Regions from separate parts of the Micromonospora sp. NPDC018662 genome, predicted to be linked through region 3. Evidence: predicted binding sites of a transcription regulator. Region 3 holds the regulator's gene; each other region holds the start of a gene.
The links. Region 3 encodes HrcA, which represses chaperone genes, less so after heat shock. Its sites were predicted from a motif close to GGTTNGCACNCTCNNNNNGAGNGTGCNAACC; they were not measured.

Region 1 (10,359 bases), on a different contig from region 3:
CCGGCAGCGGCTCGCCGTTCATCCCGACCGCCAGCAGCGCGTCCCGCCCGTCGCGCAGCACGGACGTGGGGGTGCCGCAGGTCCAGCCGTCGACCGCGCGCCCGACCACCTGGTCCGCGCCCTCCTCCGGGTCGGCCTCGTCCAGCAGCTCCTTGAGCGGCACGCCGAGCCAGCGGGCGTTGCCGATCAGGTCGCCGCCCACCTCGTTGGAGACGCAGGCCAGCGTCACGTAGCGCTCGACCATCGGCCGGGCGAGCAGGTCGTCGAAGCTCAGCTCGATCGGGTTGCGCACCCGGCCGTGGATGCGCAGCTTCCAGGTGACCGGATCCACCTGCGGCACCACCAGCGCGGTGTCGATCCGGTAGAACTCCCGGTTCGGCGTGACGTAGGGGGCGAGCCGGGGCAGGGACAGGTCCGCGCCGGCCGGCACCGGCGGGGCGGGCGCCGTCGGGGCGGGCAGCGTGACCGCCTCGCGGGCCGCCGAGACGCCGCGCCGGCCGGCGAGCCAGTGCCCACCGAGCCCGGCCACCGCCGCCGCGCCGGTCAACAGGCCGGCGCCGCGCAGGAACCGGCGCCGCGACTCCTGGTCCCCGCCGTCCAGGGGCTCCCAGTCGCCCGACGCGTTCTCCTCACGCGCGAGCGCGGCGACTGCCGGGGGCGGCGTGGGACCGGGCCGGGACGCCGTCGCGCCGGCGGTGCCGTCCGGAGACGTCGTGGTGGCCGCCGGGTCGCGGTCCGCGCGCAACGGACCGGCCACGAACGCCCAGAGCGTCAGCCCACCGAGACCGGCGCCGACCACTGACGGAAGCGCGTCGAACGCGTCCGCGCCGGCCCGGGTCAGCGCGGCGACGACACCGAGCACGGCGAACGCGGCGATGCCGGCCAGGCCGACCACCAGCCGCCGGGCCGCCGCCAGGCCGAGCAGCGCCGCGAAACCGGCCAGCAGCAGCGCCGTCCCGACCAGCAGGGCGATCTTGTCGTACGTGCCGAAGACGTCGATGGCGAACTGCTTGAGCGGCTCGGGCACCAGGTCGACCACGAGACCGCCGACCGCGATCAGCGGGGCGGACCGGGGACCGGTCAGGACGGCCACCGGCTCGGCGACGCCGAGCGCCACCACGGCGGCGACGACGCCGGACAGTGCCGCGTGGCGGCGGGAGATCGTGCTCACCCGGCCCAGTGTGGTCGACCGGTCGGGCCGGCCGCCAATCTCGTCAGCGTTCCGTAAGCGGATACGCGTCAGGGCACACCGCCGGCTCGGCGGTGTGCCCTGACGTCGGGCCGTACTCCTCGGGTCAGAAGCCCGGGCCGTGCTGGTGGCCGTGGCCGTGCGAGTGACCGTGCCCACCGGCGGCGGCCGGCTCGGGCTCGGCCGGCTTCTCCACGACCAGGCTCTCGGTGGTGAGCAGCAGGCCGGCGATCGAGGCGGCGTTGGTGACCGCGTTACGGGTCACCTTCACCGGGTCGAGGATGCCGGCCTTGGCCAGGTCGACGTACTGGTCGGTGGCGGCGTCGAGGCCGGTGCCCCACTCCTGGTCGACGACCTTCTGCACCACCACGTAGCCGTCGTGGCCGGCGTTCTGGGCGATCCAGCGCAGCGGCTCGACCAGCGCCTTGCGCACGATCGAGACGCCGACCTTCTCGTCACCGGTGAAGCCCAGGTCGTCGTCGAGCACCGGCAGGATCTGGGCCAGGGCGGCGCCGCCACCCGGGACCGTGCCCTCCTCGACCGCGGCCTTGGTCGCGGCGATGGCGTCCTCGATGCGGTGCTTGCGCTCCTTCATCTCGACCTCGGTGGCCGCGCCGACCTTGATCACCGCGATGCCGCCGGAGAGCTTCGCCAACCGCTCGGCCAGCTTCTCCCGGTCCCACTCGGAGTCCGAGGCCTCGATCTCCTTGCGGATCTGGGCGACCCGGTCGGCGACCTCGGCGGACTGGCCGCCGCCGTCGATGACCGTGGTGTTCTCCTTGTCGACCACGACGCGGCGGGCGGTGCCCAGCACCTCCAGGCCGACCTGGTCGAGCTTGTAGCCCAGCTCCGGGGCGACCAGCTCGGCGCCGGTCAGGATCGCCATGTCCTGCAGCATCGCCTTGCGACGGTCGCCGAACCCGGGGGCCTTGACCGCGCAGACCTTGACGGTCTTGCGGATGGCGTTGACCACCAGCGTGGACAGGGCCTGGCCCTCGACGTCCTCGGCGACGATGAGCAGCGGCTTGTTGTTCTGGAGGACCTTCTCCAGCAGCGGCAGCAGCTCCTCGATGGCCGAGATCTTCTGCGTGGTGATCAGGATGTACGGGTCCTCCAGGACCGACTCCTGCCCCTCCGCGTCGGTGACGAAGTTGGGCGAGATGAAGCCCTTGTCGAACTGGAGACCCTCGGTCACCTCCAGCTCGGTGGTGAGCGCGGAGCCCTCCTCGACGGTGATCACACCGTCGCGGCCGACCCGCTCCATCGCCTCGGCGATCAGCTCGCCGATCGTGGCATCCTGCGCGGAGACGGTCGCGACGTGCGCGATCGACTCCTTGCTGGCGACCTCGACGGCCTTGCCGAGCAGCGCCTCGGAGACCTTGGCGGCCGCCGCGTCGATGCCCCGCTTCAGGCCGGTCGGGTTGGTGCCGGCGGCCACGTTGCGCAGGCCCTCGCGGACCATGGCCTGGGCCAGCACGGTCGCGGTGGTGGTCCCGTCGCCGGCGACGTCGTTGGTCTTGGTCGCCACCTCCTTGACCAGCTGCGCGCCGAGGTTCTCGTACGGGTTGGTGAGCTCGATCTCCTTGGCGATGGTCACGCCGTCGTTGGTGATCGTGGGCGCACCGAACTTCTTGTCCAGGACGACGTTGCGCCCGCGGGGGCCGAGGGTGACCTTGACCGCGTCCGCGAGGGCGTTGACACCGTGCTCGAGCAGGTGCCGGGCGTCATCCGAGAAGCTCAGGATCTTTGCCATCAGTATCCCTTCGAAGCGACGTTGCCCCGGCCCGGCGAGCCGGACCGGGGCAACGACACTGATCGGTTGCTTACTTCTCGATGACCGCGAGGACGTCGCGGGCGGAGAGCACCAGGTACTCCTCGCCGGCGTACTTGACCTCGGTGCCGCCGTACTTCGAGTAGAGAACGGTGTCGCCGACCTTCACGTCGACCGGCACGCGGTTGCCCTTGTCGTCGATCCGGCCCGGGCCGACAGCGAGGACGGTGCCCTCCTGCGGCTTCTCCTTGGCGGTGTCGGGGATCACGATGCCCGAGGCGGTGGTGGTCTCGGCCTCGTTCGCCTGCACCACGATGCGGTCCTCGAGCGGCTTGATCGCAACCTTGGTCGCGGTAGTCACGGGCATACCCTCCTGGGGTACTGGGTGTCGTTACCGGTCGGCGCGCCGACCAGCGTCAATCTGCCACATGCCACCGGGCGGGGCCGTCGTCGCGGGTGCCGGTCCGCCTGGCGTTCAACGCTCGGGCACCAGGCCCGGGCGTTGGCACCCTCAGGGTGAGAGTGCTAATCGCAGGTTATTCCTCGGCTAGCACTCCGTCAAGGAGAGTGCCAGCGCGTCGCCCGCCGAGTCGCCCCGGCGGGCGGTCGGGAGAATGGACGGGTGGATCTCGACCAGCTCACCGCGCTGCGTACCCCCGAGGGGTCGGCGGCGCTCGCGGCGGCCGAGCGGGTGGCCGGCGGCGACCCGCTGGCGGCGGCCGCCGCGCTGCGCTCGGCCGGGATCCCGGGCGGGCTCGCGGCGGCGGCGCTGACCCAGGCGGAGCTGCGTCGCCGGGCGGCCGGCAAGTTCGGCCCGGCGGCGGCCGGGATGTTCCTCACCCGGCCCGGGCTGGAGCAGGCCACCCGCCGGGCGGTCGCCGACCGCCGGGCCGCGCGGCTGCGGGCCGCGGGCGTGACCACCCTGGCCGACCTGGGCTGCGGGCTGGGCGCCGACGCGCTCGCCGCGGCCCGCGCCGGCATCCGGGTGTACGCGGTGGAGGCCGACCCGGTCACCGCCGCGATGGCCACCGCGAACGCCGAGGCGGCCGGGTTGGCCGACCTGGTCACCGTGGAGTGTGGCGACGCCACCGCGTTCGACGTGTCAGCGGTCGACGGGGCGTTCTGCGATCCGGCACGCCGGCGGGCCGGCACCGGGCGGCGCATCTTCGACCCGAGCGCCTACTCGCCGCCGTGGGACTTCGTCACCGGGCTGGCCGAGCGGGTGCCGCGCACCGTGGTCAAGGTGGCGCCCGGCCTGGACCACGCGCTGATCCCGGCCGGCGCCGAGGCGGAGTGGGTGAGCGTCGACGGCGACCTGGTGGAGGCCACCCTCTGGTGCGGCCCCCTGGCCGTCGCCCCCCGCCGCGCCACCCTGCTGCGGGAGAAGGAGGGGCCCCCGCTTAACGCCTCCGGTAGAGGCGGGGCCCCTTCTTATCACCTGACCGGCACCGGCGCGGACGAGGCGGAGGTGGGTCCGGTCCGGCGGTTCCTGTACGACCCCGACCCGGCGGTGGTACGCGCGCACCTGGTCGCCGAGATGGCCGCCGACCTGGACGCGACGCTCGCCGACCCGTCGATCGCCTACCTGTACGCGGACGCGGCCCGGCCCACCCCGTTCGCCCGCTGCCTGGAGATCACCGACGTGCTGCCGTTCTCGTTGAAGCGGCTGCGCGCCCTGCTGCGGGAGCGCGGGGTCGGGCGGGTGGAGATCCGCAAGCGCGGCTCGGCGCTGGAGCCGGAGAAGCTGCGCCGCGACCTGCGCCTCTCCGGCGACGCGGCGGCCGGTCTGGTGCTGACCCGGGTGGCCGGCGCGCCCACCGTGCTCGTCTGCCACCCGGTCCCGGCGCCCGCCTGACCCACGTCACCGCCGCCCGACCTGGGCCGCAGCGCAACCGGGCCCGTGGCCGGGACGGACGGGCCGGCTCGGCTCGCCGTGCGGCGGCGGCCGGGTTAGCTTGACCGTCATGGCGGGACAGGGCACTCCGGCGACCGCGTTGCTGACCAGGCGCAAGGTCGCGTACCGCACCCACCCGTACGACGTCTCGCCGGACGCGCCGAACTACGGCGCGCTGGTCGCCGCCGCGCTCGGGGTGCCGCCGGCCCGGGTGTTCAAGTCGCTGGTCACCAACGTCGACGGCGCGCTGACCGTGGCGGTGGTGCCGGTCACCGGTGAGCTGGACCTGAAGGCGCTGGCCGCGGCGGTCGGCGGCAAGCGGGCCGCGCTCGCCGACCGGGCGGTGGCCGAGCGGGCGACCGGCTACGTGCGGGGCGGGATCAGCCCGCTGGGGCAGCGCCGGACGCTGCCGACCGTGGTCGACGTGTCCGCGCTGGCGCATCCCACGGTGTTCGTCTCGGCCGGCCGCCGGGGCCTTCAGGTGGAGCTCGCGCCGACCGACCTGGTGGCGCTGACCGGGGCCGTGACCGCCCCGATCGCGGCCGGCTGAACCGGACGTCTGGGAGCGTTTCCGCAGTCGGTGTCCGCGGGGTGACAACCGCGTTGCTGAATTGTTACCGCCGCCAACAAACTTCTGACCTCGGCACTCTTGCGGAGCGCGGGAACCGCGGAATACGTTGCCGGACACAACAAAACACCGTCAACAACTCCCCCACCCCCCGAAAGGACCCGTGCACATGCGCAAGGGCTTCCTCACCTTCGCGGCCGTCGGTCTCCTCGCGACCGGCAGCATGGCCGCCTGCGGTGACAACGGCGGTTCCGACCAGGCCGGCGGTTCGAACGACAAGAAGCCGAAGATCGGCGTGATCCTTCCGGACAGCAAGTCCTCCGCCCGCTGGGAGGGCGCGGACCGCAAGTACCTGGAGGAGGCCTTCAAGGCCGCCGGTGTCGACTACACCATCCAGAACGCCCAGGGCGACAAGTCCGCCTTCTCGACCATCGCCGACGGCATGCTGACCAGCGGCGTGACCGCTCTCATGATCGTCAACCTGGACTCCGGCACCGGCAAGGCCGTGCTGGAGAAGGCCAAGTCGCAGGGCGTCGCCACCATCGACTACGACCGGCTGACCCTGGGCGGCTCCGCCCAGTACTACGTCAGCTTCGACAACGAGGCGGTCGGCAAGCTCCAGGGCGAGGGCCTGAGCAAGTGCCTGACCGACAAGGGCGCGCAGAAGCCGGTAGTGGCCTACCTGAACGGCTCCGCCACCGACAACAACGCCACCCTGTTCAAGAACGGCTACGACTCGGTCCTCAAGCCGAAGTTCGACTCGGGCGACTACGTCAAGGGCCCGGACCAGGCCGTGCCGGACTGGGACAACGCGCAGGCCGGCGTGATCTTCGAGCAGATGCTCACCCAGCAGAAGGGCAAGATCAACGGCGTCCTGGCCGCCAACGACGGCCTGGGCAACGCCGCCATCTCGGTGCTGAAGAAGAACCAGCTCAACGGCAAGGTGCCGGTGACCGGCCAGGACGCGACGGTCCAGGGCCTGCAGAACATCCTCGCCGGTGACCAGTGCATGACGGTCTACAAGGCGGTCAAGAAGGAGGCGGACGCCGCCGCCGAGCTGGCCATCGCGCTCGCCAAGGGCGAGAAGAAGGACACCGGCCAGACCGTCAAGGACCCGGAGGGCAACCGGGACGTGCCGTCCGTGCTGCTGGAGCCGAAGGCCATCTACAAGGACAGCGTCAAGGACGTCGTGGCCGACGGCTACGTCACCAAGGACGAGCTCTGCGGCGGTGCCTTCGCCAAGCTCTGCGCCGACGCCGGCGTGAGCTGACCCACCCGCATCAGGCGGCGCCGCCCGGCACGGGAACCACTCCCGCGCCGGGCGGCGCCCACGCCGGACGGGATCCGAGACCTCCCTCCGCCCAAAGGAGACCCCCGTGTCCGCAACCCCCCTGCTGGAGCTACGCGGGATCGACAAGAGCTTCGGTCCCGTCCAGGTGCTGCGCGACGTCGCCTTCGCCGCGTATCCCGGCGAGGTGACCGCACTCGTCGGCGACAACGGCGCCGGCAAGTCGACCCTGGTCAAGTGCATCAGCGGCATCTACCCCACCGAGTCCGGCGAGTTCCTCTTCGACGGCCGGCCGGTGAGCATCAACAGCCCCCGGGACGCCTCCTCGCTCGGCATCGAGGTCGTCTACCAGGACCTGGCGCTCTGCGACAACCTCGACATCGTGCAGAACATGTTCCTCGGCCGGGAGAAGCGCAGCGGCATCGTGCTCGACGAGCCGACCATGGAACAGATGGCCGCCGAGACCCTGGCCGGCCTCAGCGTCCGCACCGTCAAGTCGCTGCGCCAGCACGTGGCAAGCCTCTCCGGCGGCCAGCGGCAGACCGTCGCCATCGCCAAGGCCGTGCTCTGGAACAGCCGCCTGGTCATCCTGGACGAGCCGACCGCCGCGCTCGGCGTCGCGCAGACCGCCCAGGTGCTGGAGCTGGTCCGGCGACTGGCCGACAAGGGCCTCGCCGTGGTGCTGATCTCGCACAACATGAACGACGTCTTCGCCGTCTCCGACCGGATCGCCGCGCTCTACCTCGGCCAGATGGTCGCGCAGGTGAAGACCACCGACATCACCCACTCGCAGGTGGTCGAGCTGATCACCGCCGGCCGGTCCGGTGACCTCGGCCTCACCGCCGAGCCGGGCACCGGCACCGCCGACGCAACCTCGGGAGCCCTCCGATGACCGCCACCGCAGTGAAGAAGGAAGGGCCGGCGGCCGTCACGCCGACGCTCACCGTCGGCGACCACGTCCGCAACTACGTCGCCCGGGTACGCGGTGGCGACCTGGGCTCGCTGCCGGCCGTCATCGGCCTGGTCGTGCTCTGCCTGGTCTTCGCCATCGTCCGACCGGTGTTCTTCTCGGCGGCGAACTTCGCCAACCTCTTCACCCAGGGCGCCGCGGTCACCGTGATCGCGATGGGGCTGATCTTCGTCCTCCTGCTCGGCGAGATCGACCTGTCCGCCGGCTTCGCCAGCGGCGTCTGCGCCGCGATCCTGGCCAACGTGGTCAGCGTGCTCGGCTACCCGTGGTACGTCGCGATCCTCGCCGCCCTGGTCACCGGCGTGGTGATCGGCCTGACCCTCGGATTCCTGGTCGCCAAGATCGGCATCCCGTCCTTCGTCGTCACCCTGGCCGGCTTCCTCGCCTTCCAGGGCGTGGTGCTGCTCCTGATGAAGGAGGGCACCAACATCTCGATCGACGACGACGTGATCATCGGCATCGAGAACGGCCGCATCCCGCCGGCCATCGGCTGGCTGCTGGCCGCCGTCGCGATCGCCGGATACGCCGCCGCCCAGTTGCTGCGCCACCGCAACCGCGTCTCCCGCGGTCTGGTCACCGACCCGATCGCCGTGGTGGGCGCCCGGATCGCCGGCATCGCCCTCATGATCGGGTTCGCGGTGTACGTGCTCAACCAGGAGCGCAGCATCAACCCGCTGATCACCTCGAACAAGGGCATGCCGGTGGTCGTACCGGTCATCGCGGTCCTGCTCGTCTTCTGGACCTTCGTGCTCAACCGCACCGGCTACGGACGGCACCTGTACGCCGTCGGCGGCAACTCGGAAGCGGCGCGACGGGCCGGCATCAACGTGGACCGGATCAAGATCTCGGCGTTCGTCATCTGCTCGGGCATGGCGGCGGTCGGCGGCATCATCGCCGCCAGCAAGGACCGCTCGGTCGACCCGAACACCGGCGGCAGCAACGTGCTCCTCTACGCGGTCGGCGCGGCGGTCATCGGCGGCACCAGCCTCTTCGGCGGCAAGGGCCGCATGATCAACGCGGTGCTCGGTGGCGCCGTGGTGGCTGTCATCATCAACGGCATGGGACTGCTCGACCTCAGCTCCGGGCTGAAGTACATCTTCACCGGACTGGTGCTGCTGCTCGCCGCCGGCGTCGACGCACTGTCCCGCCGACGCTCGGCCGCCACCGGCACGCGCTGACCCCCGAGGTACGGACACACACCATGGCAGTGGCAATGCGCGCGGGTCCCAGCCAGGACGAGATCCGACGGCAGAACCTGGGCGCATTGCTCCGCTACGTGCACGTGCACGGGGCCACCACCCGCGCGGAGCTGACCACCGCCCTCGGGCTCAACCGCAGCACCATCGGCGCGCTGACCGCCGACCTGGCCGGCGCCGGTCTGGTCAGCGAGGGGACGCCGAAGGAGACCGGCCGGGCCGGACGACCGTCACTTGTCGTCCGGCCCGAGTCGGGCCGGGTCTACGCGTACGCGTACAGCGTCGAGGTGGACCGGCTGCGCGCCGCGCGGGTCGGACTCGGCGGCAAGGTGCTCGACCGCCGGGAACTGGACCGGCCCCGCAACCTGGTCGCCGGCGAGGCCGCCCCGCTGCTGGCCGGCGCCGTCAAGGAGATGCACCACTCGGTGCCGCCGGACTCGCTGTGCGTGGGCGCCGGGGTGGCCGTGTGCGGCATGGTGCGCCGCGACGACGGGCTGGTACGGCTCAGCCCCACCACCGGCTGGGTGGACGAGCCGATCGGCGCGGCGCTCGCCGCCGAGCTGGGCATCGACGTACCCATCACGGTGGGCAACGTGGCCGACGTGGCGGCGTTCGCCGAGCACGCCCGCGGCGCGGCCACCGGCTGCGACAACGTCATCTACCTGTACGGCGACGTCGGCGTGGGCGCCGGCATCATCGCCGGCGGCCGGCGGTTGACCGGGCACGGCGGCTACGGCGGCGAGGTCGGCCACATGGTGGTGGTCCGCGACGGGGCGCGCTGCGACTGCGGCCGGCACGGCTGCTGGGAGACCGAGATCGGCGAGCACGGGCTGCTGCGGGCCGCCGGGCACGCCGAGGCGCGCGGCCGGGAGGCGCTGCTGAACGTCTTCGACGCCGCCGACCGCGGGGACGCCCGCGCACAGCGGGCGGTACGGCAGGCCGGCGACTGGCTCGGCTTCGGCGTGGCCAACCTGGTCAACATCTTCAACCCGGAGATGGTCATCTTCGGCGGCACCATGCGCGACCTCTACCTGGCCGCCGCCGCCCAGGTACGCAGCCGGCTCAACCGCAACGGGCTGCCCGCCTGCCTGGAGCACGTGCGGCTGCGTACCCCGGAACTCGGCGACGACGCGGCGCTGGTCGGCGCCGCCGAGCTGGCCTTCGAGCGCCTCCTGGCCGACCCGCTGAACTGATCGGCCCGGTGATCCGTACCAACGTGCGGACGGCCGGTCGGCTCGGCCGTCCGCGACCCCGCGTAGCGGTCCGGATCGAGGAGGCAACCCAACCATGGCATCGCTGGAATCCGCACGTCGCCGGCTGGCGCACCGGGTGACCCTGCTGCTCGTCGTGATCGGCGCGGGGATCGGCGTTCTTCCCGGCGCGGCTCTGGCCGCACCCAATCCGGGGGTGCAGATGAACGCCGCGGACATGACGCTGCTCAACGGCGTCCGGCTGGCCGGGCTCTGGGAGATGCCGGCCGGCA
Region 2 (10,359 bases), on a different contig from region 3:
AGGCCGTGCTGGACGCGGCCGAGGCGGCGGCGATCGACGCCGGGGTGCACCTGTCCTGCAACCTGACCGGCGGCGTGTTCGTCAACCAGTCGGCGGCGTTCTCCGACTTCCACGGCTCGGGCGCGAACCCCGCGGCGAACTCCGCGCTGACCGACGGCGCCTACGTCGCCAACCGCTTCCGCGTCGTGCAGTCACGCCGCCACGCGTGAAAGGCGGGGCCCCTTCTTAACGCATTCGGTAGAGGAGGGGCCCCCGCTTAACACCAGACGTCAGGCCGGGCGGCGCATCTGGAGTTCGCGCAGGGCGGGGAGCCGGGGGTGCGGGACGCGTACCCCGGTGTCGGTGAAGCCCAGCTTCCGGTAGGCCCGGCAGGCGCGCTCGTTGCCGACCACCACCTCCATCATCAGCTCGGGCCGCCGGCAGGCCCGCGACCAGGCCGCCACCGCGTCCACCAGCGAGGCCAGCAGCCCGGTGCCCCGTCGAGCGGGCGTCACGTAGACCGCGTAGACCAGCGTCAGGCCCGGCTCGTCCGGGGCGGCGATGCCGCCGGCGTGACCGACCAGGCGACCGTCCGCCTCGGCGACGAACTGGGCGATGTGGTCGCCCCGTGAGACCGTCGCCACCCGGGCCGCGAAGTCCGCGTGCGGGCGGGCGGCGGCCTCGGCCACGGTCTCCAGGAAGGCCAGCGGGGTGTCGGCCAGCATCTCCAGCCGGAGCGCCCGCATCCGGGCGGCGTCCTCCGGGCGGATCCGCCGGACCGTGGGCGGGACGGGCGCGCTGGTCATGCCGCATACATACCGGACCGGGTCGGAGGCGGCGCGTCCGGGTGCCGTACCAGCCCGAAAAATGCCCGATTTGTGGTCGTGCGCCGTCGTCACGCCTCGTGTAGCGTGCGATTTCGGTCACCTATTCAGCGTCGCCGATCGCCGAACCGGTGCGCCGCCGGTGCCGGTCCGCCGGTCTCCGGGTGTTGGGACGCCGCGCAGAGTGAGGAAGTGCACCGTGGCACAGGGCACCGTGAAGTGGTTCAACTCCGAAAAGGGCTACGGCTTCATCGCCGTCGACGGCGGCCAGGACGTCTTCGTCCACTTCTCCGCGATCGAGATGGACGGCTACAAGGCGCTGGACGACGGCCAGCGGGTCGAGTTCGAGATCGCCCAGGGCCAGAAGGGCCCGCAGGCCGAGCGCGTCCGCGTCATCGCCTGATCGCTCCCGGCCGTCGCCCGCGGCCGAGCCGAGCCGCCCGACCGGGGCTGCGTTGCCACCCCGCACCGTGGAAGATCATGAGCCGTTCCAGCCGTCGCCGCTGAGGAGGGCCCATGTCCGACCTGCCCCCGTCGGGTTCCACCGAGCCGGTGCCCCCGGCCGACCCGGACCGGCCCACGCCGCCGGCCGTCGGGCCGCCGGTGCCGGAGCAGCCGGGGTCGCCCGGCTCGCCGACGCCCACCGCCGGTCAACCGGCCGTCGACCCGTGGGCCGACCCGACCTCCGCCGGGCGGCCGGACTCCGAACCGGACGCGCCGAACCCGTCCGGGTACGGCCCGCCGCCCGCCCACCCGTACCCGTCCGGCCCGGCCACCCCGCCGCCGCCCGGTTGGCCCGCGCCGCAGGCCACCCCGCCCGGTTGGCCAGCCGCAGCACAGGGCACTCCGCCCGGTTGGCCCGCGCCGCAGGGCACCCCGCCCGGTTGGCCCGCGCCGGACGCCGCCGCGCCCGGCTGGCCCGCGCCGGACGCCGCCCCGCCCGGCTGGCCCGCGCCGGACGCCGCCCCGTCCGGGTGGCCCGCGCCGGACGCCGCTCCGCCCGGCGGTTGGGGCTGGCCGGCGACCGGGACCGCGTACCCCGGTCACCCGATGCCCGGCGTGACGTACCCCGGTCACCCGATGGCCGGTGGCTGGTACCCCGGTCTCGATCCGCAGGATCCGCTGGTCACCCCGCCGCACGCGGGCGTCGGGGGCTGGTTCGCGCGGTGCGCCGGCGCGGTCCGGCGGGGCTGGCGGCAACTCCTGCCGATCATGCTGCTCACCCAGGGCGTCCCGGCGGCGGTGATCTCCGTCCTCTCGCTCTTCCTGGCCCCCACCGGCGAACTGGCGACCGGCCCGGACGGCGCGCCGGTGCTGCCGGACGGCTACCTGGAGCACGTGGTCGTGTTCTACGGCGCGATCCTGCTCGCCGCGGTGGTGTTCGGTCCGCTCCAGGCGGTCGGCTGGGGTGCGGGCACCTGGGTGGTCGCCCGGCAGGCGGCCGGTGAGCCGGCCGGCCTCGGCGGCGCGCTCCGCTACGGCGTGCGCCGCGCGCTCGGGCTGTGGGGCTGGACGATCGTCGTCTCGCTGCTGATCACGGTGGGCGCGTGTCTCTGCCTGCTGCCCGGCATCTACGCCGCGTTCGCGGTCGCGTTGTTCGGCCCGGTCTACCTGTTCGAGCGGCAGGAGCCGATCGGGCGGGCCTGGCGGATGTTCCACAAGCGGTTCGGCATGGTGCTGGGCCGGGTGGCGCTGGTCATGTGCGCGCTGCTCGCGGCGAGCGTGCTGGACGTGGTGGTGGGCGCGGTGAGCGGCGCGGCGTTCGGCACCGATCCGACGTCCGCGCCGGGCACCGCGGTCGGGGCGATGGCGCTGGCCGTGGTGGGTGCCGCGCTGGCTGCGCCGGCCTACCTGGCGCAGCTCGTCGGGCTGGTCGTCGCGTACGCCGAACAGCGGGCCCACGAAGGCCCGGTGAACGCGGCCCGACTGGCGGCGGAACTCGGCTGAGCGGCGCGCTCGTGCTTGCACTCGGCTAGGGAGAGTGCTAAACAAGTCATTGGCACTCGCGTACGGTGAGTGCCAATGGTCGGGGCGGTAGGGCCACGGCCGCGCCGGTGCCTCACGGGGTGCCGGAGCGGAACGGGGCCGGTCGTCGCGGGCTGTCCGGCCCGACCGAGGAGGACGTCGTCGTCGCCAGGTGGCGACGTCCCCAAGGTGCGTACACCAGACGGCCCATCCGGTCATCCCGGGTGGCCCGTGAGTGTCCAGGAGGACAACGCCGTATGGCCAAGATGATCGCGTTCGACGAAGAGGCGCGCCGCGGCCTCGAGCGGGGCATGAACCAGCTCGCCGACGCCGTGAAGGTGACGCTCGGCCCCAAGGGCCGCAACGTCGTGCTCGAGAAGAAGTGGGGTGCCCCCACCATCACCAACGATGGTGTGAGCATCGCCAAGGAGATCGAGCTCGAGGACCCCTACGAGAAGATCGGCGCCGAGCTGGTCAAGGAGGTCGCGAAGAAGACCGACGACGTCGCCGGTGACGGCACGACGACGGCGACCGTCCTGGCCCAGGCCCTGGTTCGCGAGGGCCTGCGCAACGTGGCCGCCGGCGCCAACCCGATGGCCCTGAAGCGGGGCATCGAGGCCGCCGTGTCCAGCGTCTCGGAGGAGCTGCTCAAGCTCGCCAAGGACGTGGAGACCAAGGAGCAGATCGCCTCCACCGCCTCCATCTCCGCCGGTGACAGCACCGTCGGTGAGATCATCGCCGAGGCGATGGACAAGGTGGGCAAGGAAGGCGTCATCACCGTCGAGGAGAGCAACACCTTCGGCCTGGAGCTCGAGCTCACCGAGGGCATGCGCTTCGACAAGGGCTACATCTCCGCCTACTTCATGACCGACCCGGAGCGTATGGAGGCCGTCTTCGACGACCCGTACCTCCTGATCGTCAACAGCAAGATCTCGTCGGTGAAGGACCTGCTCCCGATCCTGGAGAAGGTCATGCAGTCGGGCAAGCCGCTGCTGATCATCGCCGAGGACCTGGAGGGCGAGGCCCTCGCCACGCTGGTGGTCAACAAGGTCCGTGGCACCTTCAAGTCGGTCGCCGTCAAGGCGCCGGGCTTCGGTGACCGGCGCAAGGCCATGCTGGCCGACATCGCCATCCTCACCGGTGGCCAGGTCATCAGCGAGGAGGTCGGCCTCAAGCTGGACGCCGTCAACCTCGACATGCTGGGCCGCGCCCGCAAGGTCGTGGTGACCAAGGACGAGACCACCATCGTCGACGGTGCCGGCGACGCCGAGCAGATCCAGGGCCGGGTGAACCAGATCCGGGCCGAGATCGACAAGAGCGACTCCGACTACGACCGCGAGAAGCTGCAGGAGCGCCTGGCCAAGCTGGCCGGCGGTGTTGCGGTGATCAAGGTCGGCGCGGCCACCGAGGTCGAGCTGAAGGAGCGCAAGCACCGCATCGAGGACGCCGTCCGCAACGCGAAGGCCGCCGTCGAGGAGGGCATCGTCCCGGGTGGTGGCGTCGCGCTGGTGCAGGCCGGCAAGACCGCCTTCGACAAGCTGGACCTGGCCGGCGACGAGGCGACCGGCGCGCAGATCGTCAAGATCGCGCTGGACGCCCCGCTGCGGCAGATCGCCGTCAACGCCGGCCTCGAGGGTGGCGTCGTCGTCGAGCGGGTCCGCAACCTCGACCCGGGTCACGGCCTCAACGCCGCGTCCGGCGAGTACGTCGACCTGCTGGCCGCCGGCATCATCGACCCGGCCAAGGTGACCCGTTCCGCGCTGCAGAACGCCGCCTCGATCGCCGCGCTGTTCCTCACCACCGAGGCCGTCGTGGCGGACAAGCCGGAGAAGACCCCGGCCGCCCCGGCTGGCCCGGGTGGCGGGGACATGGACTTCTGAGTCCAGCTCCACCAGTACGCCGACAGGGGGCGGGCCGCGTTCAGCGGTCCGCCCCCTTCCGCGTCCGCGTCAGGTGGGCAGCGGCCGTTGGTTGCGTCGCTTGTGCGCCGGTCCGTACGGCGGCAGCAGCCGCCTCGGCTCGTCCACCGGTTGCCGGGGCTCCTCCACGGCCGGCTGGTCCGCCGCGGCCTGCTCGGCGTCGCCCACGTCGAGCCGGTCGGTGGGCAGCTCGCCGGTCGAGCGCCGGCCGGTCGCCGGGTCGTCGGTCCGTTCGTCATCCGTGGCCATACCGCGCCTCCTCTGCCCCTCGAACGGTAGGGGCCGGTCGATCAGCCTGGAGGACGAACGGCGTTATGCCCCCATTGATGGCCTTGCCGGCGATTTGTCACCCCGTCCGCGCCGCCCGCACCGCCGCGTACGCGTCGACTAGGCCGGCGCCGACCAGGTCCCGGGTGCCACCGCAGGTCGTACCGGCCGGGACCGTGGCCGGGGTGGCGGTCTCGGTGAGGATCCGCCGGGTCCGCGCCAGGTCCCCGATCAGCGCCGGATTCGCCGACCACATCAGCGCCACCACGCCGGCCACCTGCGGGGTCGCCATCGAGGTGCCGTCCAGGGTGGCGTACCCGCCGCCCGGGAACGCCGACGGCACCGCCGCGCCGGGCGCCACCAGGTCGGGCTTGGGAACCTCAGCGGTCGGGCCCCGGCTGGAGAACTCGGTGAGCCGGCGGGCCCGGTCGACCGCGCCGACCGTCAGCACGTCCGGGTACGGCGCCGGCGGGTCGGCGATGGAACCGCAGTACGGACCCTCGTTGCCGGCGGCGGCCACCACCAGGATGCCGGCGGCGGCCAGCGCGGCGGTCGCCGGGCGCAACGCCCCCGCGTCGCACCCCTCCAGCGGCGGGCAGCCCCACGAATTGGTCAGCACGTCCGGCGCGCGTCGCGGCCGGCCGTCGGTCAGCGGGTTCCCGCCCGGCGGGAACGGCGCCAGCATGAACTGGAGGCAGTCCAGATAGCGGGCCGGGCTGCCGAGGTTGCGGTCCAGGTTGACGCAGCCCACCCAGCTCGCCCCGGGCGCCACCCCGATCCCGTCGCGGCCCACCGCGCTGCCCAGCGTGTGGGTGCCGTGGCCCCCTCGGTCGGCCGGCGCGCGGCGGTGCTCCCACGGGTCGTACCAGGAGTCGTCGCCGCCCCGGAAGCCGGCCGCCAGCGCCGGATGCCGGCCGTCCACCCCGGAGTCGGAGCTGCCCACCACCACACCGGCGCCGGTGACGCCCAGCTCCGACCAGACCCGGTCCGCCCCGATCAGCGACACGTTCCAGGTGGGGCCGGTCGGCGCCGGGGTGTCGCCACGGGCCGGCGGCGCCGCCGCGGGCAGCGGGCGCGGACGCTGGTCGACCAGCACCCGGGCCACCTCGGGCCGGCCGGAGAGCCACGCCCGGATGCCCGGCCCGCCGTCCGTCTCGATGGCGTTGACCAGGTAGTACGGCGTCGGGTTCAGGCGCAGCCGGGTCAGCGTGCGGCGCAGGTCGCCCTGGGTGCGGTCGGCGGTCGCCACCAGCCGCCGGTAGACCTCGGCGGCCCGGACGTCCCGCCCCGCCCGGCCCGGCGCGCCGGCCGGCAGGCCGCTCAGGTCCGCCTGCTCGCGCAGCACCACCAGCAGCCGTTCGCCGTACAGGCCCGGCTGGCCGGGGACGACGTACACGACCGCCACGGCGGCCAGCAGGGCCCCGGCGGCCAGCCCGGCCACGCCCCGACGGGGCGTGCCGGCGCGGCGGCGGGCGAGCAGCACGGCGTACCCGACGGCGAGCAGGACCGCGACGGCGAACGCCGCGCCGGTGCCCACCGCGACCCAGAACGGCACGTCGCGGCTGCTGGCCAGCAGCAGGGTGATCTCCTCCGGGTCGGTGAGAGCCAGCGGCCCGGCCAGCGCCAGGCCGACCAGCCAGCGCACCGGCGTCGCCCCGGCCGGACGCCCGGCGCGCCGGGCCGCGGCCTCCAGCGCGGCCAGCACGAAGCCGAGCGGCGGCAGCAGCAGCAGGCCCGGCAACTGCGCGCCGGACTGCCCGGCGCCGGCGGCCAGCATGGTCAGCGTGACGCCCGCGACCAGGCCGCCGAGCAGCACCAGCCGGACCGGTCGGGGCGCCGGCCCGGCCGCGAACGCGGCCCAGAAGCCGGGGCCGAGCAGCACGCCGGCCAGCATGCCGAAGGCGGCGGCGGCCAGGCCGGCGAGCAGCGTCTCCAACGCCCCGCCAAGCGCGCCCACCCACACCCAGGGCAGCAGGACCGCCAGCCCGGCGGCCACCGCCAGCAGCGTCACCGCGTCGGGCCGCGCGCCCCCGCGACCGGCCGGCCCGCTCCGGCCGCCCACCGCCGTCGGGCCGGTTCCCTCGGCCGTCGCCCCCGGGCCGTCCGTCAGGGTGTCGCCGTCCGCCGAGGTCGGGCCGCTTCGCCAGGCCGTCGTCGCCGGGCCGTCCGCCGGGGTGGGCGGGCGGCGGCGGGCGAGCCGGGCGGCGGCGAGCGCCAGCAGCGCGCCGGTCGCCGCCAGCGCCGCCAGGTACGCCTCGTGATGCACCGGCGGGAGCGCCCGCAGCAGCGTCCCCACGCCCAGCGCCAGCGCGCCGCCGGCCCACGCCCGCCCGGCCGCGCGCAGCGCCGGCGAGCGGGGCAGCAGCGCCAGCGCCAGCACCGGCGCGCCGATCAGCAGCACGGTGCCCGCCGCGACCACCGGCCAGACCGCCACCGCCCGGTCCAGCCCGGTGACCAGCACCACCTGGTCGACCAGCCAGCCGGTGACCTGGCCGGGCACGGTCACCAGCACCGCCCAGAGACCGGCCGCGACCGCCGCGACGACCGGCCACGGCCCGGTCTCGCGCGGTGACGGCGGGGGTACGGGCACAGCGGGCGGGCCGGTCAGCATGGTCATCACGGTACGGCCGGGACGTGTCGCCGTGGCGTGCGGACGGCTACCGTGGACGGGTGCGCGACCCCAACGTGTCCCGATCCGTGGCCGGCCAGCTCTCCGCCGAGCGCCGCGCCGACGACCTGCGCCGGCTCCGCGCCGAGCGGTTCGACGTGCTGGTCATCGGCGGTGGGGTGACCGGGGCGGGCGCCGCGCTGGACGCCGCGTCCCGAGGGCTGAAGGTCGCCCTGGTGGAGGCGCGCGACTACGCCGCCGGCACGTCCAGCCGGTCCAGCAAGCTGATCCACGGTGGCCTGCGCTACCTGGAACAGTTGGAGTTCCACCTGGTCCACGAGGCGCTCACCGAGCGCGGGCTGCTCGCCACCCGGCTCGCCCCGCACCTGGTCCGCCCGGTGCCGATCCTGGTGCCGCTGCCCACCTCCGGCGGCGTACGCGACCTGCCCCGGCGGGTCCTCCGCCGCTCCTACTACGGGCTCGGCGTGGCCGCGTACGACGTGTTCGCCGGCGTGTTCGGCGGCGGGCGCGGCATGCCGCTGCACCGGCACCTCACCCGGGAGGGCGCCCGCCGGATCTTCCCCAGCCTGCGGCCCGACACGCTGGCCGGGGCGATCCGCTACTACGACGGTCAGGTCGACGACGCCCGCCTGGTGGTCACGCTGGCCCGCACCGCGGCCAGCCTCGGCGCGACGGTCGTCACCAGCGCCCGGGCGGTCGGCCTGATCCGCCAGGCCCGCGAGGTGACCGGCGTCCGGGTGCGTGACCTGGAGGCGCCGGCCGGTTCGCCGGACGCCGAGTTCGAGGTCCGGGCCCGCACCGTGATCGCCGCGACCGGGGTGTGGAGCGACGACATGTCGCGGATGCTCAACGACGTCGGGCTGCGGCCCGGCCTGCGCGTCCGGGCGTCGAAGGGCGTGCACCTGGTGGTGCCGCGCTCGGCGATCGTCGGCGAGACCGGGCTGATCCTGCGCACCGCCACCAGCGTGCTCTTCGTCATCCCGTGGGGCGGCCACTGGATCATCGGCACCACCGACACCGACTGGCAGCTCGACCGGTCCCACCCGGCCGCCACCGCGCGCGACATCGACTACCTGCTGGAGCAGGTCAACACCGTGCTGGACCGGCCGCTGACCACCGCCGACATCGAGGGCGTCTACGCGGGGCTGCGCCCGCTGCTCTCCGGCGAGGCGGATTCCACCTCCAAGCTGTCCCGGGAGCACGCCGTGGTCGAGCCGATGCTCGGCCTGCTGCTGGTGGCCGGCGGGAAGTACACGACGTACCGGGTGATGGCCTCCGACGTGGTCGACCACGCGGCGCGCCGGCTCGGCCGGACCCGCCCGTCGCGCACCGCCGACCTGCCGCTGCTCGGCGCCGACGGGTACGCCGCCATGTGGCGGGACCGGGCCGACCTGGCCCGCCGGCACCGGGTGCCGGTCGGCGTGGTGGAGCACCTGTTGGAGCGCTACGGCACCCTCACCCTGGACCTGCTCGCCCTGGTCGACGCCGACCCGCTGCTCGCCTCGCCGCTGGCCGGCGCGCCGGAATACCTCGCCGCCGAGGTCACCTACGCGGCCCGCGCCGAGGGCGCGTTGCACGTGGAGGACGTGCTCACCCGGCGTACCCGGATCTCCATCGAGACCAGCCACCGCGGCCTGGAGTCGGCGGAGCACACCGCGGAGCTGATGGGCGCGGTGCTCGGCTGGGACGCGGCGACCCGCGCCCGGGAGGTCGCCCACTACCGGGCACGGGTGGAGGCCGAGCGGGCGTCGCAGCTCATGCCGGACGACATCGCCGCCGACGCGGCCCGGCTCGGTGCGCCCGACGTGCGGGGCTTCGTGGCCGACCGGGGCGCCGGGCTGCCGACGTCGCCGCGCTGAGGCGACCCGAACCCCTAACGGCCGCTCGACGGCTAGTGCGCGCTACCTACGGAAGTGTAGGTTTCCGGCGTGGTTCGCCCATCCTGGTCGCGCGTCCCCGCCCTGTCCGCCGGCGTCCTGCTGGCGACCGCCCTGACCGGTTGCGCGCTCCTCGGCAACGCCGAGGGCGCCGCCGCACCCGGTCGGCAGGGCTCGGCCACACCGACACCGACCGGGAACCTCGTCACCCTGATGCAGCGGCTGGGCGGGGACGGCCCGGTCCGCACGCTCGACGTGGAGCCGACCGGCCGGTGGCAGTGCCGGGACTGCGCCGGCGACGGCGTCGACGCGACCGGCTCGCTCAACCCCGAGCAGACGTCCCGGTTGCAGCGGATGCTCGCCGACCCGGCGCTGGCCCGGGAGACCGACCAGGCCCGGCGGTACCGGCAGCTCTGCATCGGCGTGCTGACCTCGACGCTGCTGATCCCGCCGGGGCTGACCGTCACCATCCAGGACTGCCCGGGGGAGCCGGCGCCGCCGGTGGCGTACCAGGTGCTGCTGCTGCTCACCCAGGCCACGCCGGCCGACGACAAGGGCTGAGTCAGACCACCTTGCCGGGGTTGAGCAGCCCCGCCGGGTCCAGCGCCGCCTTGATCGCCTGATGCACCCGGACGCCCACCGGGCCGATCTCCCGCGCCAGCCAGTCCCGCTTGAGCAGCCCGACGCCGTGCTCGCCGGTGCAGGTGCCGCCCAGGTCCAGCCCGAGCCGCATGATCTCGTCGAAGGCCCGCCGGCCCCGCTCCAGGCTCGCCGGGTCGGCCCGGTCCACCACGATGTTCGGGTGCATGTTGCCGTCGCCGGCGTGCCCGACCACCCCGATCGGCACGTCGCACGCGACGGCGATCCGGGCCACCCCGTCCAGCAGCTCCGCCAGCCGG
Region 3 (10,359 bases):
CGGCACCTACGGCATCGCCCTGCCCGGCAACTCCGAACTGCCGTTCTACTCCTTCCTCTGGGGTGCCGGCGGGGAGATCGCCACCAAGGACGGCGACACCTGGAAGTCCGGCTACCACACCCCCGAGGCGCAGAAGGCGGTCAAGTTCTGGACCGACCTGGTGACCGTGCACAAGGTCGCCCCGCCGGCCGCCGCCGGCTGGAACGAGGTCGACGCCCGGACCCAGTTCGCCACCGGCAAGGCCGCCATGGCGTTCGCCGGTAGCTGGCAGGGTGGCGCGATGAAGAAGGACAACCCCGACATCGAGAAGGTCTGGGGCACGTTCCCGATCCCCGGCCCGGACGGCAAGGCCGCCCCGGCGTTCGCCGGCGGCTCCGACATCGCGGTCTGGAAGGACAGCGAGCGGCAGGCGCTGGCTTGGGACTACATGACCGTGCTGCTGAGCAAGCAGAAGGACCAGGAGTTCGCCAGCAGCCTCGGCTTCTTCCCGGTCTACCAGGACCTGGTCAGCGGCGGGAACTACGCCAACGACAAGGTGATGGCCGCGTTCGCGACCGCCATCCAGAACACCAAGCTGACCCCGCTCACCCCGAAGTGGGTCGAGGTCAGCCGCACCAAGACGGTGACCCAGGCGATGAACAGCTCGGTCATCAAGGGCCAGAAGACGGTCGAGAAGGCAACCGCCGACGCGGCCACCGAGATGGAAAGCATTCTCAACGCCAAGTGAGCACGCTGACCAAGGCCACCGGCGAGGCCGCCGCGCGGGAGACCCCCGCGCGGCGGCGCCGCCCCCGGGTGGACCGCCTCCCGTACCTGCTGCTCCTGCCCTGTCTGGCGATCATCGCCGTGCTCCTGCTCTGGCCGCTCGGCCAGGTCGTGATGATGTCCTTCTACAAGCTGGACAGCGTCCGACAGCTCCGGGGGGACCGCGAGTGGCCGTGGGTCGGCCTGGCCAACTACGCGCAGATCCTCGGCGACCCGTTCTTCCGTACGGTGCTGCGCAACACCGTGCTCTTCGCGTTCGCCAACGTGGCGCTCACCATGGTGCTCGGCACCCTGGTCGGGCTGCTGCTCAACCGGCTCGGCAAGCGGATGGCCACGTTCGTGGCGAGCTGCGTGATGCTCGCCTGGGCCACCCCGGCGCTGACCGGCACCATCGTCTGGAAGTGGATCTTCGACGACACGAGCGGCCTGGTCACCTGGCTGTTCAACAAGCTGCCGGACGGCCTCTCCACGACCCTGTTCGGGCGTAGCGACTGGACCGGCTACGGCTGGTTCAACGACCCGCTGCTGTTCTTCGGCATCCTGACGCTGGTGGTGGTCTGGCACTCGTTCCCGTTCATCGCGGTGAGCGTGCTGGCCGGGCTCAAGAGCGTGCCCACCGAGTTGCAGGAGGCGGCCCGCGTCGACGGCGCCGGACCGTGGCGCGTCTTCTGGGCGGTCACGTTCCCGATGTTGCGGCCGGTCTTCGGCATCCTCGTGGTGCTCTCCACGATCTGGGACTTCAAGGTCTTCACCCAGCAGTTCGTGCTGGCCGGCGGCACCCAGGACCGGTCGACGTTCATGCTGTCGATCTACTCGTACGCGGAGGCGTTCTCGCCGCCGCCCAAGTACGGCCTCGGCTCGGCGATCGCCGTCATCCTCACCGTGATCCTGCTCGCGGTGACCGCCCTGTACGTCCGCATGGTGCTCAAGCAGGAGGACGAGTCGTGAAGAAGATCGCGCTCAACGGGGCCGGCCTGCTGGTCGCGCTCTTCGCCGCGTTCCCCGTCTACTGGATGATCGCGACCTCGCTGAAGCCCAACCGGGAGATCTTCTCGGCCACCCCGCGCCCGGTGCCGGCGGAGCCCACGCTGGAGCACTACCGGGAGATCCTCACCGGCAACCTGATCCCCGGCGTGACGTTCCTCGACTTCTTCCTCAACAGCGTGCTGGTCGCGGTGGCCACCGTGCTGCTGAGCGGACTGGTCGCGCTGCTCGCCGCGACCGCGGTGGCCCGGTTCCGGTTCAAACTGCGCACCAGCTTCCTGATCCTGCTCCTGGTGGTGCAGATGATCCCGCTGGAGGCACTGGTCATCCCGCTGTTCCTGATGATCCAGCGGCTCGGCCTCTACAACACGTTGCCCAGCCTGATCCTCACCTACCTCGGCTTCTCGCTGCCGTTCGCGGTCTGGATGCTGCGCGGTTTCGTCGCGGCGGTGCCGAAGGAGTTGGAGGAGGCCGCCGCCATCGACGGGGCGAGCCGGGCGCAGACCTTCCGCAAGGTGCTGTTCCCGCTGGTCGCGCCCGGCCTGGTGGCGACGAGCATCTTCTCGTTCATCACCGCCTGGAACGAGCTGATCTTCGCGTTGACGTTCATCAACGACCAGCAGAGATACACGCTGCCGGTGGCGATGACGTTCTTCTTCGGCCGGGACGACACCGCCTGGGGCTCGGTGATGGCCGCGTCCACGCTGTTCACCCTGCCGGTGATCGTCTTCTTCCTGCTGGTGCAGCGCCGGATGGTCTCCGGGCTGGTCGCCGGCGCGGTGAAGGGCTGAGCCCCGGTCGACCTCGATGACGGGCCGTCGGCGGGACGCCGGCGGCCCGTCGCCGGCTCAGGTGCCGGCTCAGGTGTCGGCGAAGACCTCGGCCAGCACCTGCGTCGCCGGGTCGCCCTTCACCCGGCCCCAGGTGCCCTGCTCGGCGGTCCACTCCAGGCTGCCGAAGCGGACCCGCTTCACGCCGTTGTCGTCGGCGTGCGAGACCAGCCAGTGCGCGTAGCGCCAGCCGTCCCGGTCGTCACCGGCCGGCACGGTCAGCCCGGTCAGCGTCGTCGCCGCGGTCAAGCGGGGCAGGCCCCAGTCCAGCGTCAGGCCCTCCAGCACCGCGCTGGCGGCGGCCGGGCCCCGCAGCGTCGGAGTCGACCCGACCGTGCAGGCCACCGCGCCGGTCGCCTGGCCGAGCAGCGCGCGGGTGAGGACCTCCGACTCGTCCGCCCATTTCTGGTACGCCTCGGGGTAGGCCGACCGCTGCACCCGCTGGGCGGCCTCGGTCACCCGCATCTGCTCCCAGCCCTTGACCTTCTTCAGCGCGGCGTAGAACTTCCGCGTGGCGTAGCGCGGGTCCTGGATCTCCTCCGGCGTGCCCCAGCCCTGGCTCGGGCGCTGCTGGAACAGGCCGAGCGAGTCGCGGTCGCCGTGGGCGATGTTGCGCAGGTGCGACTCCTGGTAGGCGGTGGCCAGCGCCACCACCACCGCGCGCTCCGGCATCCGGCGCTGCGCCCCGATGGCGGCGATGGTGGCCGCGTTGGCCATCTGGTCGGCGCCCAGCACCACCTCGCCGTCGGCCTGCACGGTGCAGGTCCGGCTGGCCAGCGGCAGCCGTAGGTGGTGACCGAACTGCTTGGTCACGAACCAGATCGCGAGCAGGGCCAGCACGCACACCACCACACCAGATGCCACGATCGCCGGTCGAGTCCGCACTCGCACCCCCTGTCCTGACAGTCCGACCAGCGTACGTCGCCGGTGCCGCTTCCCGACTCGGCCGACCGGCCTGCTCGCCGCCGTGTCACCGCCCCGTGACGGGTCGCTGTTAAGCGGGGGCCCCGCCTATACCGGAGGCGTTAACCGGGGGCCCCTCCTTCTATCCTCCGGCGGGCACCCACGCCGCCGGGCGCTTCTCGCGGAACGCGAGCACCCCCTCCCGCCCCTCGTCGGAGAGGAAGTACCCGGTGGAGAGCGCCGCCAACTCGGCAACCTCCGCCCGCAGATCGGTCGCGGCCGGCCGACGCAGCAGCTCCTTGGCCCCGGCCAGCGCCGCCGGCGCGCCCTTGACCAGCGCGGCGCGGTAGCGCTCCACGGCGGCGTCCAGCCCGTCCGCAGGCACCGCGGCGGTGACCAGGCCGACCTCGGCGGCCCGCCGGCCGTCGAACGTCTCACCGGTCAGGTACAGCTCGGCGGCGGCCCGCGGGCTCAGCCGGGGCAGCACGGTCGCCGAGATGACCGCCGGGATCACGCCGATCCGCACCTCGGTGAACGCGAACGTCGCCTCCTCGGCGCAGACCGCCAGGTCGGCGGCGGCGATCAGGCCCAGCCCGCCGGCCCGGGCCGGCCCGGCCACCTTCGCCAGCACCGGCTTCGGGCACTCCCGGACGGCGACCAGCACGTCGCCGAGCATGCCGGCCGGCACGGTCCCGCTGGCGTACGCGGCGGCGGTCTCCTTCAGGTCGGCGCCGGAGCAGAAGACCGGGCCGGTGTGGTCCAGCACGATCGCCCGGACCGCGTCGTCGGCGACCGCCGCGGCCAGCCCGGCCAGCAGCTCGGTCATCAGTGGCGTGGAGAGCGCGTTGCGGTTGTGCGGGCTGTCCAGGGTGAGGGTGGTCACCCCACGGGCCGTGGCGACCCGTACGAGAGCGTCCGGAGAGGTCATGCCGGGCACACTAGTGGCCATGCCCGGCGTCCTTCCAGAAGGCGAACCCGTCCCCCGCGACGGGTCGCTGCCCGCCGCCGCCCGCCGCGCCGTCGGCGGCCGCGGCTTCGGCGTGTACGTGCACGTCCCGTTCTGCGCCAGCCGGTGCGGCTACTGCGACTTCAACACGTACACCGCGTCGGAGCTGGGCGGCGGGGCGAGCCGGGAGACGTACGCCGACAGCGTGCTGGCCGAGCTGGCGCTCGCCGGCCGGGTGCTCGGCGACTCCCCGCCGCCCCGGGTGGACACCGTCTTCGTCGGCGGCGGCACGCCCACCCTGCTGCCCGCCGACGACCTGGCCCGGATCCTGGAGGGCATCGACCGCACCTGGGGCCTGGCCGCCGACGCCGAGGTGACCACCGAGGCCAACCCCGAGTCGGTCACCCCGGAGTCGCTGAGGACGCTGCGGGCGGCCGGCTACACCCGGATCTCGCTGGGCATGCAGTCGGCCGCGCCGGGCGTGCTCGCCGTGCTCGACCGGCGGCACAGCGCGGGCCGGGCCACCGCCGCTGCCGCCGAGGCGCGCGACGCCGGGTTCGACCACGTGAACCTGGACCTGATCTACGGCACGCCGGGGGAGACCGCCGACGACTTCGCCGCCTCGTTGGCCCAGGTGGTCGACGCGGGTGTGGACCACGTCAGCGCGTACGCCCTGATCGTGGAGGACGGCACCCGGCTGGCCGCGCGGATGCGCCGGGGCGAGCTGCCGTACCCCTCCGACGACGTGGCGGCGGACCGCTACCTGGCCGCGGAGGCGGCGCTGCACGCGGCCGGTTTCTCCTGGTACGAGGTGTCCAACTGGGCCCGCTCCGAGGCGGCCCGGTGCCGGCACAACCTGCTCTACTGGACCGGCGCCGACTGGTGGGGCCTGGGCCCGGGGGCGCACAGCCACGTCGGCGGCGTGCGCTGGTGGAACGTCAAGCACCCGGCCGCGTACGCGGAGCGGCTGGCCGACGGCGCCTCGCCGGCGCTGGCCCGGGAACGGCTCACCGCTGACGAACAGCACATGGAGGACGTGATGCTGCGGCTGCGGCTCGACTCCGGGCTGCCGCTGGACGGGCTGGACGCCGCCGGTCGGGCCGGCGCGGAACGGGCCCGGGCCGGCGGGCTGCTCGACGCCGCCGCGTACGCGGGCGGTCGTGCCGTGCTCACGCTGCGCGGCCGGCTGCTGGCCGACGCGGTCGTCCGCGACCTGCTGCCCTGACCGGTCCGGCCGGTCCCGCCGCGCGGGACCGGCCGGCACCCGTCACTTGATCAGGCTGGCCGACATCGGGTAGCGGTAGAGCTGCCCCTCGTTGGCCTTCACCCCGGCCAGGATGCCGAAGATGATGCCGACGATCATGGCGCCGAAGCCGACCACCAGGCCGATCAGGATGCAGGTGAGGATCCAGCCGACCAGCGCGATGACCGACCAGATGAGCTGGAAGTTCAGCGCGGCAACCGCGTGCGCCCGCACGGTCGGGGACTGGTTGCCGCGGGCCAGCAGCGCCACCAGCGGCGCGATCCAGCCCAGCACGCCGCCGCCGATCAGCATCCCGGCCGCGCCGCCGAAGTGCGCGACCAGGGCCCAGGTCTTGTCGTCGTTGTTGGCGTAGCCGGCCGGCGGGCCGTAGGAGCCGCCGGCGGGGTAGCCACCGCCGGGCGCGCCGTAGCCCGGCGTGCCACCACCGGGCGGGGGATAGCCACCCGGCGGGGGATAGCCACCCGGCGGAGGCTGGCCGCCCGGGGGCGGATAACCGCCGGGCGGGGGATAGCCGCCCCCACCCGGTGCCCCGGACAGTGGTGCGGTGGGGGGCTCGTCGGCCGGCGAGGAGCCGTAGGGTGCCGACGGCGGGAACGGGTCGGGCTGGGGGCCGGGGTCCCCCGCTCCGGGAGGGCGAGGAGGTTCAGTCATGGACGTCACGGTAGGTCCCGGGGGCAAGCGGCACCAGGGCTGTTCGGTCCCGACGCGCCGCCGTTGTGCGACGGACCGCACCCGAGGTCCGTCGCTGATCATCGCGTCGGCGGGCGTGCCGACGTAGACTGGCACTCGCTACAGTCGAGTGCCAGCCAGCTCGGGAGGTGGGTGACATGGGTCTCGACGACCGCAAGCTCGCCGTGCTGCGCGCCATCGTCGAGGACTACGTCGCCACGCAGGAACCGGTGGGCAGCAAGGCCCTGGTCGAGCGTCACCAGCTCGGCGTCTCGCCGGCGACCGTGCGCAACGACATGGCGGTGCTGGAGGAGGAGGGCTACATCCGGCAGCCGCACACCAGCGCCGGCCGGGTGCCCACCGACCGCGGCTACCGCCTCTTCGTCGACCGGCTCTCCCGGGTCAAGCCGCTCAGCCCGGCCGAGCGCCGGGCGATCGAGCGCTTCCTGGTCGGCGCCGTCGACCTCGACGACGTGGTGCACCGCACCGTCCGGCTGCTGGCCCAGCTCACCCGGCAGGTGGCAGTGGTGCAATATCCGAGCCTGGCCCGGTCCAAGGTGCGCCACCTGGAGCTGGTGCCGATCTCCACCACCCGGCTGATGGTCGTCATGATCGCCGACACCGGGCGGGTCGAGCAGCGGCTCGTCGAGCTGCCCGCCCCGGTCCCCGCCGAGCACGTGACCGACCTGCGCCGGCTGGTCAACGAGAAACTGGTCGGCAGCCAGCTCGCCGAGACGCCGCCGCTGGTGCAGGCGCTGGTCGAGGAGTCCGCGCCGCACCTGCGTCCGGCCATGACCACGCTCTCCACCGTGCTGCTGGAGACGCTCGTCGAGCGGCACGAGGAACGGATCGCGCTGGCCGGCACCGCCAACCTGACCCGGGGCGGCCTGCTCGACTTCCAGGGCTCGCTGCGTCCCATCCTCGAGGCGCTCGAAGAGGAGGTCGTGCTGCTCAAGCTGATCGGCGAGACCGAGCCGAGCAACACCACCCGGGTGCTCATCGGCGACGAGAACGAGATCGACAACCTGCGGGCCGCCTCGGTGGTCAGCACCGGATACGGCCCGGGTGCCACGATCGTCGGTGGGCTCGGCGTGCTCGGGCCGACCCGGATGGACTACCCCGGCAATATCGCCATGGTGAGGGCCGTGGCACGCTACGTGGGCGAACTGCTGGCCCAGAACTGACCAGTCAGGGCCGACGGCCGGGAACGGCCGGCGACCGGCGACGTGAGACGAACATGAGGACACCGAACGCAGTGGCCAGGGACTACTACGGCATTCTCGGCGTGAGCCGGGACGCCTCCGACGACGACATCAAGCGTGCCTACCGGAAGTTGGCGCGGCAATACCACCCGGACGTCAATCCGGACCCGGAGGCACAGGAGAAGTTCAAGGACATCAACGCCGCGTACGAGGTCCTCTCGGACGACCGGAAACGGCAGATCGTCGACCTGGGCGGCGACCCGCTCGCCCCGGGCGGCGGGGGCGCGGGCGCGGGTGGCCCGGGCGGCGCCGGCCCGTTCGTCGGCTTCCAGGACATCATGGACGCGTTCTTCGGCGGCGCGGCGGGCGGCAGCCGGGGTCCCCGGCCGCGTACCCGGCCGGGCGCCGACGCGATCCTGCGGCTGGAGCTGGACCTCAACGAGACGGCGTTCGGCGTCGAGGCGCCGATCACCGTCGACACCGCGGTGCTCTGCACCACCTGCTCCGGCGCCGGCACCGCCGCCGGCACCCACCTGGCCACCTGCGAGGCGTGCGGTGGCCGCGGCGAGGTGCAGTCGGTGCAGCGGACGTTCCTCGGCCAGGTGGTCTCCGCCCGGCCGTGCACCGTCTGCCAGGGCTACGGCACCACGATCCCGCACCCCTGCCCGACCTGCGCCGGTGACGGCCGGGTGCGGACCCGCCGCTCGCTGACCGTCAAGATCCCGGCCGGCGTCGAGGACGGCATGCGGATCCGGCTGGCCCAGCAGGGCGAGGTCGGCCCGGGCGGTGGCACCGCCGGTGACCTCTACGTCGAGATCCACGAGCGGACCCACGACGTCTACTCCCGCAAGGGCGACGACCTGCACTGCCGGGTGACCGTGCCGATGACCGCCGCCGCGCTCGGCACCCGGCTGACCATCAAGACGCTGGACAGCGAGGAGACCGTCGACGTCAAGGCCGGCACCCAGCCCGGCAGCACGCTGCGGCTACGCGCCCGCGGGGTGCCGCACCTGCGCGGCACCGGCCGCGGCGACCTCTACGTCCACCTGGACGTGCGGACCCCGACCAAGCTCGACGCCGACCAGGAGAAGATGCTGCGCGACTTCGCCAAGACCCGTGGTGAGGAGGTCGCCGAGCTGACCAAGCAGGGCGGCTTCTTCTCCCGGATGCGCGACGCCTTCAACGGGCACGCCTGACGTGTCGGCACCGCTGTTCCTGGTCGAGGCGCTGCCCACCGGTGACACGGTGACGCTGGACGGCCCGGAGGGCCACCACGCGGCCACCGTGCAGCGGCTGCGCGTCGGCGAGGAGCTGCTGCTCGCCGACGGTCGGGGCGGCACCGCCGCCGCGGTCGTCACCGCCGTCGGCCGGGGCACGCTCGAGGCGCACGTCACCTCCCGGGGGTACGCCGACGCGTGCGTCCCCCGGCTGGTGGTGGTGCAGGGGATCGCCAAGGGCGAGCGGGGTGAGCTGGCCGTGCAGGCGATGACCGAGGTCGGGGTGGACGAGATCGTGCCCTGGGCGGCGTCCCGCTCGGTCGCCCAGTGGCGGGGCGACCGGGGCGTACGGGCCCGGGAGAAGTGGGTGGCCACCGCCCGGGAGGCCGCCAAGCAGGCCCGCCGTCCGTGGCTGCCGGTGGTGGCCGGCGCCCCGGACGAGTCCACCGCCACGGTGGCCCGCCGGATCGCCGGCGCCGACGCCGCCTTCGTGCTCCACGAGGAGGCCGAGGAGCGGCTGACCACTGTCGACCTGCCGTCGACCGGCGAGATCGTCCTGGTGGTCGGCCCCGAGGGCGGCATCGCCGAGCCGGAGCTGGCGACATTCCGTCAGGCCGGTGCCCGCCCGGTCCGCCTGGGCCCCACGGTGCTGCGCACCTCCACCGCCGGGGTGGCCGCCCTCACCGTCCTCTCCACCCGCCTCCCCCGCTGGTAACCCCCACCCCCTGGGCCCCCCGGCCGCTGTTTCACGGAAAGAGTGGCTATTCGCGGCCGGATAGCCACTCTTTCCGTGAATCAGCGCGCGGTGGGGTGGGGGTGGGGGTTGGGGGGTGGGGGTCAGGTGCGGAGGTAGGAGGCGCCGTTGAGGTCGATGATGGTGCCTGACGCCCACTCGGCCTCGGGGCTGGCGAGCCAGTGGACGGCGGCGGCGATCTCCTCGGGGCGGGCCACCCGACCGAACGGCGACTGCGCCCGCACCGCCTCGCCACGCTCGCTCTTGAGGTGCTCGTTGGTCATGTCGGTCTCGACGAAACCGGGCGCCACGCAGGCCACCCCGATGCCGTACGGCGCCAGCGCCACCGCGAGCGACTGCGCCATCGCGTTCATCCCCGCCTTGCTGGCCCCGTACGCCGGATTGGCCGGCTCGCCCCGGAACGCGCCCCGGGACGACACGTTGACGATCCGGCCGCCCCGCTCCCGCATGTGCTGGGCGGCGCACCAGGCAGCGTTGGCGGCGCCGACCAGGTTGGTGTCCAGCACCTCCCGCCAGCGCGCCCGCCACTGCTCGTAGCTGCTGCCGAAGACCGGGTGCGGCGGGTCGGCCGGCCCGAACACGCCGGCGTTGTTGACCAGCACGTCGAGGCCGTCGAGCAGCCGGGCCGCGGAGTCCACCATGGTCCGTACGGCGTCCGGGTCGGCCAGGTCGGCGCGGACCACCACGTGCCCGTCACCGGGCAACTCGGCGCGCAGCGCCTCGGCCAGCTCGGCCGAGTCCCGGTGGTGGACCGCCACCCGGTCCCCGCCGGCCGCGAACGCCCGTGCCACCGCCCGCCCGATGCCCCGCGAGGCCCCCGTCACC

Region 1: a site for HrcA is predicted at 3,461-3,491, ahead of groES (co-chaperone GroES). Genes of this name have one in related genera too.
Region 2: a site for HrcA is predicted at 2,798-2,828, ahead of groL (chaperonin GroEL). Genes of this name have one in related genera too.

What each region holds. Positions count from the first base shown of each region.
Region 1 is NZ_JBISAC010000002.1:361,473-371,831, forward strand. It holds gene ACH495_RS06980 (molybdopterin-dependent oxidoreductase) at 1-1,171, opposite strand, end outside; gene groL (chaperonin GroEL) at 1,296-2,942, opposite strand; gene groES (co-chaperone GroES) at 3,013-3,327, opposite strand; gene ACH495_RS06995 (methyltransferase domain-containing protein) at 3,583-4,815, shown strand; gene ybaK (Cys-tRNA(Pro) deacylase) at 4,925-5,404, shown strand; gene ACH495_RS07005 (sugar ABC transporter substrate-binding protein) at 5,592-6,692, shown strand; gene ACH495_RS07010 (ATP-binding cassette domain-containing protein) at 6,799-7,602, shown strand; gene ACH495_RS07015 (sugar ABC transporter permease) at 7,599-8,858, shown strand; gene ACH495_RS07020 (ROK family protein) at 8,894-10,069, shown strand; gene ACH495_RS07025 (DUF4142 domain-containing protein) at 10,164-10,359, shown strand, end outside.
Region 2 is NZ_JBISAC010000002.1:700,980-711,338, reverse strand. It holds gene paaN (phenylacetic acid degradation protein PaaN) at 1-209, shown strand, start outside; gene ACH495_RS08770 (GNAT family N-acetyltransferase) at 270-785, opposite strand; gene ACH495_RS08765 (cold-shock protein) at 1,003-1,206, shown strand; gene ACH495_RS08760 (hypothetical protein) at 1,320-2,750, shown strand; gene groL (chaperonin GroEL) at 3,026-4,648, shown strand; gene ACH495_RS08750 (hypothetical protein) at 4,718-4,936, opposite strand; gene ACH495_RS08745 (S8 family serine peptidase) at 5,034-7,565, opposite strand; gene ACH495_RS08740 (glycerol-3-phosphate dehydrogenase/oxidase) at 7,640-9,442, shown strand; gene ACH495_RS08735 (hypothetical protein) at 9,512-10,021, shown strand; gene ACH495_RS08730 (FAD-binding oxidoreductase) at 10,023-10,359, opposite strand, start outside.
Region 3 is NZ_JBISAC010000008.1:51,704-62,062, forward strand. It holds gene ACH495_RS22105 (sugar ABC transporter substrate-binding protein) at 1-727, shown strand, start outside; gene ACH495_RS22110 (carbohydrate ABC transporter permease) at 724-1,713, shown strand; gene ACH495_RS22115 (carbohydrate ABC transporter permease) at 1,710-2,540, shown strand; gene ACH495_RS22120 (hypothetical protein) at 2,610-3,470, opposite strand; gene ACH495_RS22125 (enoyl-CoA hydratase-related protein) at 3,625-4,410, opposite strand; gene hemW (radical SAM family heme chaperone HemW) at 4,430-5,653, shown strand; gene ACH495_RS22135 (DUF4870 domain-containing protein) at 5,696-6,343, opposite strand; gene hrcA (heat-inducible transcriptional repressor HrcA) at 6,520-7,545, shown strand; gene dnaJ (molecular chaperone DnaJ) at 7,617-8,759, shown strand; gene ACH495_RS22150 (16S rRNA (uracil(1498)-N(3))-methyltransferase) at 8,761-9,495, shown strand; gene ACH495_RS22155 (SDR family NAD(P)-dependent oxidoreductase) at 9,618-10,359, opposite strand, start outside.